2 regions of the Xenorhabdus sp. SGI 60 genome follow, and region 1 is predicted to be linked to the other one. Evidence: predicted binding sites of a transcription regulator. Region 1 holds the regulator's gene; the other holds the start of a gene.
The links. Region 1 encodes PhoB, which activates phosphate uptake and scavenging genes when phosphate is short. Its sites were predicted from a motif close to CTGTCATAAAACTGNCNNAT; they were not measured.

Region 1 (6,176 bases):
CGAGTGCAAAATAGATCACACTATAAATAAATAGGGGAAGATCACCTGTTCCGGTAAGTGGTGCAATACCCACTTCAAAAGAAACCGTTGCAGTCCTGGGGGTTGCAAACAAGGGGCCGACAGCTAAATAGCAGACAGTTGCCAGAATCAGACCTGCCGTTTTTCCAATCGGTGCACTGAGTGCTTCAATGCCCCCCCCCACTTTTGCCAACGCAATGACAGTAATGACTGGCAAGCCAACAGCGGTTAGCAAAAAGCCTGCGGCTGAGATCCAAACGTTCTCTCCTGCCTGCAAGCCAACCATAGGCGGAAAAATAATATTTCCCGCACCAACAAACAAGGCAAAGGTCATAAAACCTAATGCCCAAATATCCTTAGATGATAAACGGTATGCCATAATGATTGCTAATGTATTATTGCCAAAAGAAATGCATCTGCGACAGTAACTATCGCAAGTACTTGAATTTTCACTGGCGAGACCGAATTCTGATTTAACAGTCAGTGATCAACATAATATTCACTGATAATCGCAAGATACAGAATGATAGTAGTAATAACAGCTAGAATCGCCAACAACTGCCCCCAAGTAAAACTTTTATAGCGCTAAAAGGCAAGCAGTAAACCAAAAACCAGAATAATGTACTGAACTGGTTTTTAAAATCAGTTATTATTGTTATCTATCATTGAATACACACTATATGATTTGTTCATTTTCCGCTCGCGCGCATTTTTTGTTCATGCTAACTCATAAATCATTTTGTCATAAAACGGTTTTTGGCAGAGGCAATAAGCCGAGATGCCAATAAAAAGCTAAAAACGGAGCCTTTCCCTAAAGTACTCGCAATATCAAGATGGGTATTGTAGTGATGCAAAGCATGTTTCACTATCGACAAACCTAACCCATTCCCCCCAGTTTGACGTGAGCGGGCCAGATCGACGCGATAAAAACGTTCTGTCAGACGTGGTAAATGTTCCGCGCTAATTCCACCGCCATTGTCTTTCACTTTGAACTGTGCGCCTTGGGAAACATCTCGCCAGCTCACCTCAATCCTTGTGCCCGGAGGGGTATGTCTAATGGCGTTATAAACAAGGTTGGACATTGCACTGCGCAGCTGCTCTTCATTACCAAACACTTTCAGCTTTTCATCAATATCAAACACAATATCGTACTGCTCATTTCCCAAAACCAATACTTCCCGTTGCAATACTTCCCGTTGCAATACTTTCAATATGTTGGGAACATCCACAACTTCATTCACGTTCACTTGTGGCCCCCCTTCAATTTTGGAAAGATGCAGCAGTTGTTGCACCAAACCATCCATTCTTCGTATTTGTTCCCGCATCGTACCGATGACTTTCTGGTTTACGTTATTGTCGAACGCCTGATCCTCCATCATTTCCAGATAACCTTGCAGTACAGTGAGGGGGGTTTTGAGTTCATGACTTACATTGGTAAAAAAATCCCGTCTGGCATTTTCCAACTGTCGTTTTTGGGTGATGTCGCGCGCGACCATCAATAATTGCTTCTCAGAATAAGGCATAATGCGGAACTCTATCATATTGCCATTATTCAATTCGATGGACAGAGGGTGGGAAAAATCATTCTCGGTAATATAACGGCTAAAATCAGGATAGCGAAGCAGGTTGAAAATATGCTGACCATTATCCTCAGGCCAGCGGAACCCAAGTAAATGCTGTGCCAAACGATTACACCAAAAAATATTGCCCTCCGTGGTCATTATCACAATGGCATCCGGCAATGATTCAGCACCACTGCGAAAGCGTTTGATGAGTAACGCGAGTTCACGACGTCGTTTGCGATTGCGTTGCTGCAACTGATAAATACCATAAAAGATAGGTTCCCAGCCGCCACGACCGGCGGGCGGTAACATATTGCGATCCAGCCATAACCAATCGGATAATTTCAGCAAATTATAGCCATGCCATATCAGGGCCAAAAATAGCGCAATAACCAGCAACCATGCTAACTGACCGATAAAAAGAGACAAAATGACAGCGGGCAAGCAAAAAAGCACAAGCCCCCATACCAACTTTTTCCAAGATAAACGCTCAAGCACGTGACCTTACTCCAAACAATCAATAGCGGGTAGAAAAGCGATAACCCGTACCACGCACTGTTTGTACCATCTTAGCGTGATCCCCTATCTCCAACGCCCTACGCAAGCGTCGAATATGTACATCAACCGTACGATCTTCCACATAAACATTTGTTCCCCACACATAGTTGAGTAACTGTTCACGACTATAAACACGCTCAGGATGAGTCATAAAAAAGTGGAGAAGTTTGAATTCAGTTGGCCCCATTTCCACATCTTGTCCATGACTGGAAACGCGGTGGGATGATGGGTCTAGCACCAATCCATCCATATCAATAATCTCTTCCGACTCTATAGGTGAAAGGCGGCGCAAAACAGCCTTAACCCGGGCAATCAATTCCTTCGGTGAAAAAGGCTTCGTTATATAGTCATCCGCACCGACATCTAAACCACGCACTCGATCTTCTTCTTCCACCCGAGCCGTAACCATAATGACAGGGATCGCCTTAACGTTATTATCCCGCTTCATTTGCCGGATAAGTTGTATCCCAGAGCCTCCTGGCAGCATCCAGTCCAATAATACCAAATCAGGATAAGGTTCAGACAAACGTCTTATTGCCGTATCGTAATCTTCCGCTTCAATGGTCTGATAACCGTTTTGTTCCAGTGCAAAACAGACCATTTCACGAATCGGCACTTCATCTTCAACTACCAAAATGCGTTTAACCATGGTTAATTCCGTTAATGTCATTAAGGCTAGTGACTTTCGCTGCAAATATTATGAGTCAATTTTATGACACTTTTATGAAACCTCTTACTCCTCAATTAGCAAGAGACAAACTGGCTCCCAAAGAAAATTTTGCAACTTTGTCATATTTCATTGTGGATGCGAAGTAGCTCGAAAATTCAGTAAAGAATGTCGAATTGCACAGGACATCCCTCAAACTGCCATTATAATTAACCCCTGCAACAAGCAAGGAAGTAACGGGCGGGAAAATCATGCGAATTATTCACACATCTGACTGGCATCTTGGCCAATATTTCTTTACTAAAAGCCGCGCTGCTGAACATAAGCATTTTTTGCAGTGGCTGATTGAAAAAATAGTGCAATATCAAGTTGATGCACTAATTATTGCCGGCGATATTTTTGATACCGGTTCGCCACCCAGCTACGCACGTGAACTTTATAACAAATTCATTGTGGCATTACAGCCTACAGGCTGCCAGCTTGTCATTCTTGGTGGAAACCACGATTCTGTTGCCACACTTAACGAATCAAAATCCCTTCTCTCTTACCTGAATACCATTGTGATTGCCAATGCTGAAACTGAAGATATCACACAGCAGATAAAGCTTCTGAATAACAGAGATGGCAATGCAGGGGCAATTCTCTGTGCCATTCCCTATCTGCGGCCACGGGATATCATGACCAGTCAGGCGGGGCAATCTGGCGTACAAAAACAGCAGGCACTACAGGATGCCATCTCCGGGCATTATCACAAGCTCTACCAACAAGCCTGTGCATTACGAGAACAGCTCAGCCAGCCATTACCGATTATCGCCACTGGTCACCTCACTACGGTGGGCGCTTCCACTACGGATTCCGTTCGCGATATTTACATCGGCACATTAGAGGCCTTCCCCGCACAGTCATTTCCTCCTGCTGACTATATTGCACTAGGGCATATCCATCGCCCGCAAGTCATCGGTAAATCAACGCATATCCGCTACAGCGGTTCTCCTATTCCACTCAGTTTTGATGAAGTGGGGCAGGAAAAAAGTGTCTGCTTAGTGGACTTTAAATCAGGCAAACTCGATAACATCACACTGTTACCAATCCCACATTATCAGCCTATGCAGCTTATTCGTGGTAATTTGAAACAAATCGAAGAGCAATTACACGTTTTCAAGGAACATCAGGGAGAGCGCCCGGTTTGGCTGGATATTGAAGTCGCAACCCAGGATTATCTGCACGACATCCAAAAACGCATTCAGGCTCTCAGTGAAGGGTTGCCTGTTGAGATCATCCTGCTACGCCGCAGCAAAAGCGCTCGCCAACGGTCACTGTCAGAACAAAATAAAGAAACGCTTACCGAGCTAAGTGTAAATGAAGTCTTTGAGCGGCGTTTGGCGCTGGCAGAAATCGATGATCTTGCCCAAAAACAACGCCTGACCACTCTATTTAAACAGACGCTGGATGATATTTCTCAGCAATAACCTGAAGAGAACATGCCATGAAAATTCTTAGCTTACGGCTGAAAAATATCAATTCCCTGCAAGGTGAATGGAAAATTGACTTTACGGCAGAACCCTTTGCCAGCAATGGATTGTTTGCCATTATCGGCCCTACAGGTGCAGGAAAAACATCTTTATTGGATGCCATTTGCCTCGCCCTTTATCATGAAACACCAAGGCTCAACACTATTTCTGCCTCGCAAAATGAACTCATGACCCGTCATACCGCAGAGTGCCTTGCTGAAGTAGAATTTGAAGTCAAAGGCGTCGCTTATCGGGCATTTTGGAGTCAGCGTCGTGCTCGTAACCAGGCAAATGGCAAACTCCAGCCCCCAAAAGGAGAATTAGCCCTCAAAAAAGAGGGAAAAATCCTGGCTGATAAAATTCCAGAGAAAAAAGAAAAAATAGCCGAAATAACTGGGCTGGATTTTAGCCGTTTTACCAAATCAATGCTTTTGTCACAGGGGAATTTTGCCGCATTTTTAAATGCACAAGATAAAGACAGAGCCGATCTACTGGAAGAGCTAACCGGTACAGAAATTTACGGCATCCTGTCCCAGGAAATTTATCAACGCCATAAAGAGGCACAATCTGAGCTGAATATCCAACAAGCCAAAGCCTCTTCCATTGAGTTACTCACGCCAGAACAACAACAGACATACCAAAACCAACAACAACAGCTTATTGCAGAAGAAACCCAACTCAGCCAACAAATGAAAGCATTGCAAACAGCCGAACAGTGGCTTTTGCGACAGAATGAGCTACAGCAATCACTGGTCAGCAGTGCTTCACTTTTACAACAAACTGAGCAAGCAATTCAAGAAGCACAACCTCAATTGCAGCAACTTGCTGCCGGCGAACCAGCAGAGAAAATCCGTCCATTATGGGATGCACAAAACCGAGCCATCCATGAAAAACAGAGGATCACAGAACAACGCACAAAAATAGAGCATGAACGCCAACAACAGCTGGCAATGCTGCAACCTGCCGAACAGCACCTGGCACAACTGGAAAAAAAGCGGGAAGAACATCTACAGCATCAAAACCAGCAAGAAACGCTCATCTCAGAGCAAATTGCGCCGCTCGATCATAAAATTGACACTCAATCCAAGGATTTGCTGAAACTTGAACAAGAGATTGCAGGACAAAACCGTGACCTCACAGACATCTTATCCCAACACCAAGCGACACAGGATCGAACAGCTGCTTTAAATAGCGAACAAAAGGAGTTGGAATCCTATGATGAGCAGCACCCTTATTACCGCAGTTTGGACAGCAAACTGCCTGAATGGAAGCAACTATTCACCCGCCAGAAAGAGCGACAAGAAAAAATAAATCAGCTTACCCAAAGCACCCAACAAATTGCCTCAGAGCTTGCCCACACAACCGATTATTTACATACCTTGAATGCAGAGTTAGCCAAACACCAAGAACAGAGCCAAATGCTGCGCAACAGCCTTGCCGCTGCTGCAAGCCAACTCACAACTTTGCAGCAAAAGCATCCATTAGAACAATTACAAAAAAATTTAGAAAATTATCAGAAACAATGGGTATCACAAAACCAACTGGAGATCTTACTTCCCCAGATCCAGCAGTTACATACCACGATCTCAGCTGATAAAAACCAATTGATCCAATCTCAAGCATTGGTAAAAGACTTACCTGATCAAACCGCAATCCTCAATCAACAGTTGGCAGACAAGCAGCAACATTATGACGATCTCACCAATCGAATTCGTTTAGAACAACAAATAGTTAGTCTGGAAAAAGAACGGGCACAATTAAAAGCAGGTGAATCTTGCCCGCTGTGTGGTTCAACTCATCATCCTTTAATCAACGAATACCAGAATATTGCCCTACCACATTCAGAAGAGCGTTTGAAAA
Region 2 (6,176 bases), 3.3 Mb from region 1:
CACCAATATGGCGGAAATCCTGTCCTTTGACGTAATAGAAGATAAATTCACAAATATTCTGGCAACGGTCACCAATGCGCTCAATCGAGCGGGCACAGAAAAGCGCCGTCATGACACTCGGAATCGTTCTGGGATCTTCCATCATGTAGGTCATGAGTTGACGGATAATGCTTTCGTATTCCTGATCAACTTTTTTGTCTTCACGGTAGATACGGATAGCTTCTTGCAGATCCATACGGGCAAAGGCATCCAACACATCATGCAACATTTGGATCGTATGGCGTCCCAATGATTCCAAACTGACCAGCAAGGATTTCTGTTGATGTGAAAATCTTTCAAGCGCAGTCTGGCAGATCTTATCGGCAACATCGCCAATCCGCTCCAGTTCAGCAATGGTCTTTGAAATCATCATGATCAGACGCAAATCACTGGCCGTCGGTTGACGTTTTGCAATGATGCGGACACACGCCTCATCAATCGCCACTTCCATCATATTGACCTTTTGGTCATCCTCAATCACTTGCCGCGCCAACACTTCATCCTGGTTGTGCATCGCCAGAATTGCCTTACTGAGCTGTTCTTCCACCAGCCCGCCCATTGTCATCAATTCTGTACGAATATGTTCCAGTTCAGCAGTGAACTGACCGGAGATATGTTTGCTGAGATTCAGATTGTCCATATTATGCTATACCCCTGTACCTTCTTAACCGTAACGGCCGGTAATGTAATCTTCGGTCTGTTTCATCTTTGGTGTGGTAAACAATCTATCGGTATCGCTAAATTCAATCAGTTCACCAAGGTACATAAAGGCCGTGTAATCCGAACAGCGAGCCGCCTGCTGCATATTGTGGGTGACGATCACGACGGTATATTCCGATTTCAGTTCGCTGATCAACTCTTCAATGCGCCCTGTCGAGATGGGATCAAGTGCCGAACAGGGTTCATCCAGCAACAAAATCTCAGGACGAATAGCAATACCACGGGCGATACACAGACGCTGTTGTTGACCACCAGAAAGGCTATACCCACTCTGGTGTAATTTATCTTTGGTTTCATGCCACAATGCCGCTTTGGTCAACGCCCATTGGACACGTTCATCCATCTCTGCTCTGGGCAGTTTTTCAAACAGGCGCACCCCGAAAGCAATATTGTCGTAAATGGACATCGGGAATGGTGTCGGCTTCTGGAAGACCATCCCAACTTTGGCACGTAGCAAGGCAACATCTTGCTTGTCTGTCAGGATATTGGTGCCATCCAGAATAATTTCACCTTCAACGCGCTGATCACCGTACAATTCATACATTTTATTGAAAGTACGCAGTAACGTGGACTTACCACAGCCCGATGGCCCGATAAATGCCGTTACCTTATTTTGTACGATATCCAGCGTAATATTTTTCAATGCATGAAACTTGCCGTAATAGAAATTCAGATCACGTACCTGAATTTTACTTCCTGCGATTTTATTGACTGCCATGTTGTTTATCGCCGTATTGTTTACTGAAATAACGTCATTAGCCTTATTCATCAGTATTTGTCTCTTTAATACTTTCTGCTTTTGTTCCTTTGAAAAAATATCAGTACTTTTTCTTCACAAACAACGCCCGCGCCACAATGTTAATTAGCAATACACATAGCGTAATCAATAATACCCCCGCCCATGCCAATTGCTGCCAGTCAGAGAATGGACTCATGGCAAACTTGAAAATAGTGACAGGCAAGTTGGCCATCGGCTGGCTAAGATCGGTGCTCCAGAACTGGTTGGAAAGCGAAGTGAACAACAAGGGCGCCGTTTCACCGGCGATACGAGCAATAGCCAGCAATACACCGGTCATAATGCCAGATATTGAGGCTTTCAAAGTGATGGCAGAGATCATTTTCCATTTCGGTGTGCCCAGTGCATAAGCGGCTTCACGCAAGTTATCCGGCACCAATTTCAGCATGTTTTCCGTCGTACGAATAACAATGGGGATCTGCAACAGTGCCAGTGCAATGACTCCTGCCCAACCCGAAAAGTGTTGCACTTTTGCCACCACAACCGTGTAGACAAATAATCCAACCACAATCGAAGGGGCTGAAAGCAGGATGTCATTAATAAAGCGGATGATTTCTGCCAGCCATGAACGGCGGCCATACTCCGCCAGATAAATTCCCGCCATAATCCCCAATGGCGTACCAAACACCGTCGCCCAGAAGATCAGCAAACCGCTACCCACAATGGCGTTTGCCAGCCCACCACCCTCGGTATTGGGAGGTGGCGTCATTTCAGTAAACAACGCCAGCGACATACCATCGATACCTTTAGTGACAGTGGAGATTAAAATCCAGCCCAGCCAAAATAAACCGAATGCCATCGTCATCATGGATAGCATCAGCGCCAGCCGGTTTTTCTGACGACGCCATGACTGCATACGGCGACGGCTTTTCATCTCCGCTTCATTTACTGTATTGACTAAATGTGAGGGTTGCTCATTGATGGTTGTCATCTCAGCGCTGCCCCTCATTTTTTGCCAGACGCAGAATCATCAATTTTGATAACGCCAATACAATAAAAGTGATGACAAATAAAATCAGCCCCAGCTCCATCAATGCGGCGGTATGCAGGCCTGATTCAGCCTCAGCAAATTCATTTGCCAATGCAGAAGTGATACTGTTCCCCGGCATATACAGAGACAAACTATCAAGTTGGTAGGTATTACCGATAATAAAAGTGACAGCCATTGTTTCTCCCAATGCCCGGCCAAGCCCCAACATGACGCCACCAATTACACCATTCCTGGTATACGGCAAGACGATATGCCAAATCACTTCCCATGTTGTACAACCGATACCATAGGCAGATTCTTTCATCATCACAGGGGTCTGTTCAAACACATCACGCATGACAGAAGCGATATAGGGGATAATCATGATGGCAAGAATGACACCCGCCGCCAGAATGCCGATGCCAAAGGCAGGACCGGAGAATAGCGCACCCACGATGGGAATACTGGAGAACACGTCACCAACGGGTTGCTGAAAATAGGTGGCAAACAGTGGAGCGAAAACAAACAGCCCCCACATGCCATAAACAATGCTGGGGATCGCTGCCAATAACTCAATCGCCATACCCAACGGGCGTTTTAGCCAGTTTGGTGACAATTCCGTCAGAAACAGGGCGATACCAAAACTCACGGGAACCGCAATAATCAAGGCAACTAACGAAGTCATCAATGTGCCATAAATCGGTATCAATGCGCCAAACATCCCTGCCGGCGCATCCCACTCTTTGCTCCATAAGAAAGCAAAACCAAATGCTTGTATACTCGGCCAGGAAGCAATGATCAGCGAAATGATAATGCCTCCCAGCAGAAATAAAGTTAGCAGCGCCGCTAACTTAACCAGCGCGCTGAAGATAATGTCACCATTTTTGCGTGGTGCTTTCAGTGCCGTTTTACGTTCGGCCATACGCTTCATTCTCATGTTAGGTTATTTCCCCTTAATAAAAGGGGAGATTACTCTTCCACGCTGCACGCACCTGGCTGACCACTTCTTCCGGCAGGGTGGCATAATCCAGCGCCTTCGCCTGCTTTTTACCGTTGTTATAGGCCCAATTGAAAAAGTTCAGCACTGCGATACCATTGGCAGCATTTGCCTGTTGCTTGTGGATAAGAATGAATGTCGTCGAGGTAATTGGCCACGCATTATCGCCTTTCTGGTTTGTCAGATCTTGGGCAAAGCTGTGGCTCCAATCTGCCCCTTTGGCCGCCGCACTAAAGTTCTCTTCGGTAGGCGCTAGCACGGCACCATCCGCTGAAATCAGTTTGGTATAAGCCAGGTGATTCTGCTTTGCATAGGCATATTCGACATAACCAATCGAACCCGGCAGACGCTGAACAAATGCAGCAATCCCGTCATTACCTTTACCGCCCAATCCTGTTGGCCATTTGACGGTAGAGCCAGCCCCAACTTTTTGTTTCCAATCGCTGTTAACTTTGGACAGGTAACTCGTAAAAACGTAGGAAGTCCCTGAACCATCAGCGCGACGAATCACAGCAATGTTTTGCTCTGGCAGTTTGAGATCGGGGTTCAACTTTGCAATCGCTGGATCATTCCATTTCTTGATATTACCCAGATAAATATCACCAAGGGTTTTGCCATCCAGAATCAACTGACCCGCTTTAACACCGGTAATGTTCACCGCCAGCACAATCCCACCGATTACCGTTGGAAACTGGAACAAACCATCAGTCGCCAATTTTTCGTCAGAAAGCGGGGCATCAGATGCGCCAAAATCAACGGTATTAGCAATAATCTGTTTTACCCCCCCAGAAGAACCGATGCCTTGATAATTGATTTTGTTACCCGTTTCTTTCTGATAAGAATCCGCCCATTTGGTATATATCGGAGCAGGAAATGTTGCACCTGCCCCCGTCAAGCTGGCGGCAGCAAATGAAGACAGGGATGTCATGGCAAATACAGTAACCATGATACTCGCCACGGTGGTACGCATTGATTTCATACTATCTCCTGTTGGAATACGCATCATGAATGAAAAATAAATGACAGGTATCGCTGACAATCTGATATTCAGGTAAGAAAATGATTCAATAAAGAAAATAGGTGAATTCAATGACAATAAGATGTATGAATTATGACATTTTTATGACAGGAGGTTGCGGTAGTGCCTTATTTTGTGTTCAACGATGTTCTTATGTTGCACTCAATGGAATATATATACGAATGGATAACCCCTGTTTTTCACTGCTCCCCACCTGAATATCCCCCCGTGGCTATCAATGATACGGCGGATGATCGCCAGCCCCAGCCCCACGCCCCTATTTATTTCGCCCTATTATTTATTTCACTTCTATTATTTCCCTGCATAAAAGGCTGAAATAAAATGGCGGCGGCTTCTTTCGTCATTCCAGTACCGTTGTCCTCAACCTGAAACCAGCCAAATTTTTCTGTTGAGCCACTACTGATACGAACCCACCCATTGCCATAACGCCGGGCATTAGTAAACAGATTGACCAGTACACGTTTGATGGAAAAAGAATGGGCTAAAATGAAAATCGAACTTGTAGCTAAACGATTTTCAATATCGGTATCTGCCGCACAACGCTGTTCTGCTGCAATTACCTCTCCAAGCAACCCGTTCAATTCACAGCATGTCATCGGCATATCCTGCCCTGTCCGTTGATAATCAATGAATTGATCAATCATGGCATTGCACTCTTCAATGTCCTGATGGACAGATTCTGTCAGAAAATCATCTTTTCCCTCCATCATTTCCATCGCCAGACGAATACGGGTAAGCGGAGTGCGCAAGTCATGGCTCACGCCAGCCATTAATACCGCCCAATCGCTTTCCTGTGATTTCAGCTCCGCCGACAATTGGTTAAGCGCCCTAATCACGGAACGGATAGCGGGCGTCCCCCTTTCAGGCACTGAGGAGCCTCTTTTTCCTTTTCCCATGTCGATAACGGCTTTCCGCATAGCTTTCAATGAATGTTTCTGGACAGCGGAATATCGCCCGAACACCATGAACACGGACAATGCCACCGCAAAAACACTGATAAAGAGATAGGGAAATACCGCGTTAAAAGGAAGCGATTCTAATACCACCAGCAGTAAGGTAACCAGAGAGCTGAACAGCAAGCTGCCCAGCACTAAGTACAGGACACGGAAAAACAAAGTACGCAGAGAAAGCCAATACTTTTTTACACTGGGCTTTTTCATACCTTGTTTCCATCAGGAACAAAAACGTATCCCAGCCCCCAAACCGTCTGGATATAACGCGGATGGGCAGGATCTTCTTCAATCAGACGACGCAGACGGGAAATCTGGACATCAATGGAACGCTCCATCGCACCATACTCTCGTCCCCGAGCCAGATTCATCAATTTATCCCGTGATAATGGTTCACGTGGGTAAGAAACCAACACCTTCAACACGGAAAATTCCCCACTGGTCAAAGGTAACAATTCATCTTGATGAAACATTTCACGCGTTCCAAGATCAAGTTTAAATTTCCCAAACTTGATCACCGCATCATCCGGCGTCGGCGCCCCCGGCAATTCTTTCGCCTGTCGCCGCAGGACAGCACGCATACGTGCCAACAATTCACGCGGGTTAAAAGGCTTGGCAAGATAATCATCAGCACCAATTTCAAGCCCCACAATCCGATCAACCTC

Region 2: a site for PhoB is predicted at 4,632-4,651, ahead of pstS (phosphate ABC transporter substrate-binding protein PstS). Genes of this name have one in related genera too.

The regions. Positions count from the first base shown of each region.
Region 1 covers NZ_CP196860.1:3,456,535-3,462,710, forward strand. The annotation lists gene brnQ (branched-chain amino acid transport system II carrier protein) at 1-397, opposite strand, end outside; gene phoR (phosphate regulon sensor histidine kinase PhoR) at 753-2,078, opposite strand; gene phoB (phosphate regulon transcriptional regulator PhoB) at 2,098-2,787, opposite strand; gene sbcD (exonuclease subunit SbcD) at 3,057-4,274, shown strand; gene ACSJJG_RS16435 (AAA family ATPase) at 4,292-6,176, shown strand, end outside.
Region 2 covers NZ_CP196860.1:135,496-141,671, reverse strand. The annotation lists gene phoU (phosphate signaling complex protein PhoU) at 1-679, opposite strand, end outside; gene pstB (phosphate ABC transporter ATP-binding protein PstB) at 704-1,477, opposite strand; gene pstA (phosphate ABC transporter permease PstA) at 1,578-2,486, opposite strand; gene pstC (phosphate ABC transporter permease PstC) at 2,488-3,447, opposite strand; gene pstS (phosphate ABC transporter substrate-binding protein PstS) at 3,479-4,501, opposite strand; gene ACSJJG_RS00620 (histidine kinase dimerization/phospho-acceptor domain-containing protein) at 4,822-5,721, opposite strand; gene ompR (osmolarity response regulator transcription factor OmpR) at 5,718-6,176, opposite strand, start outside.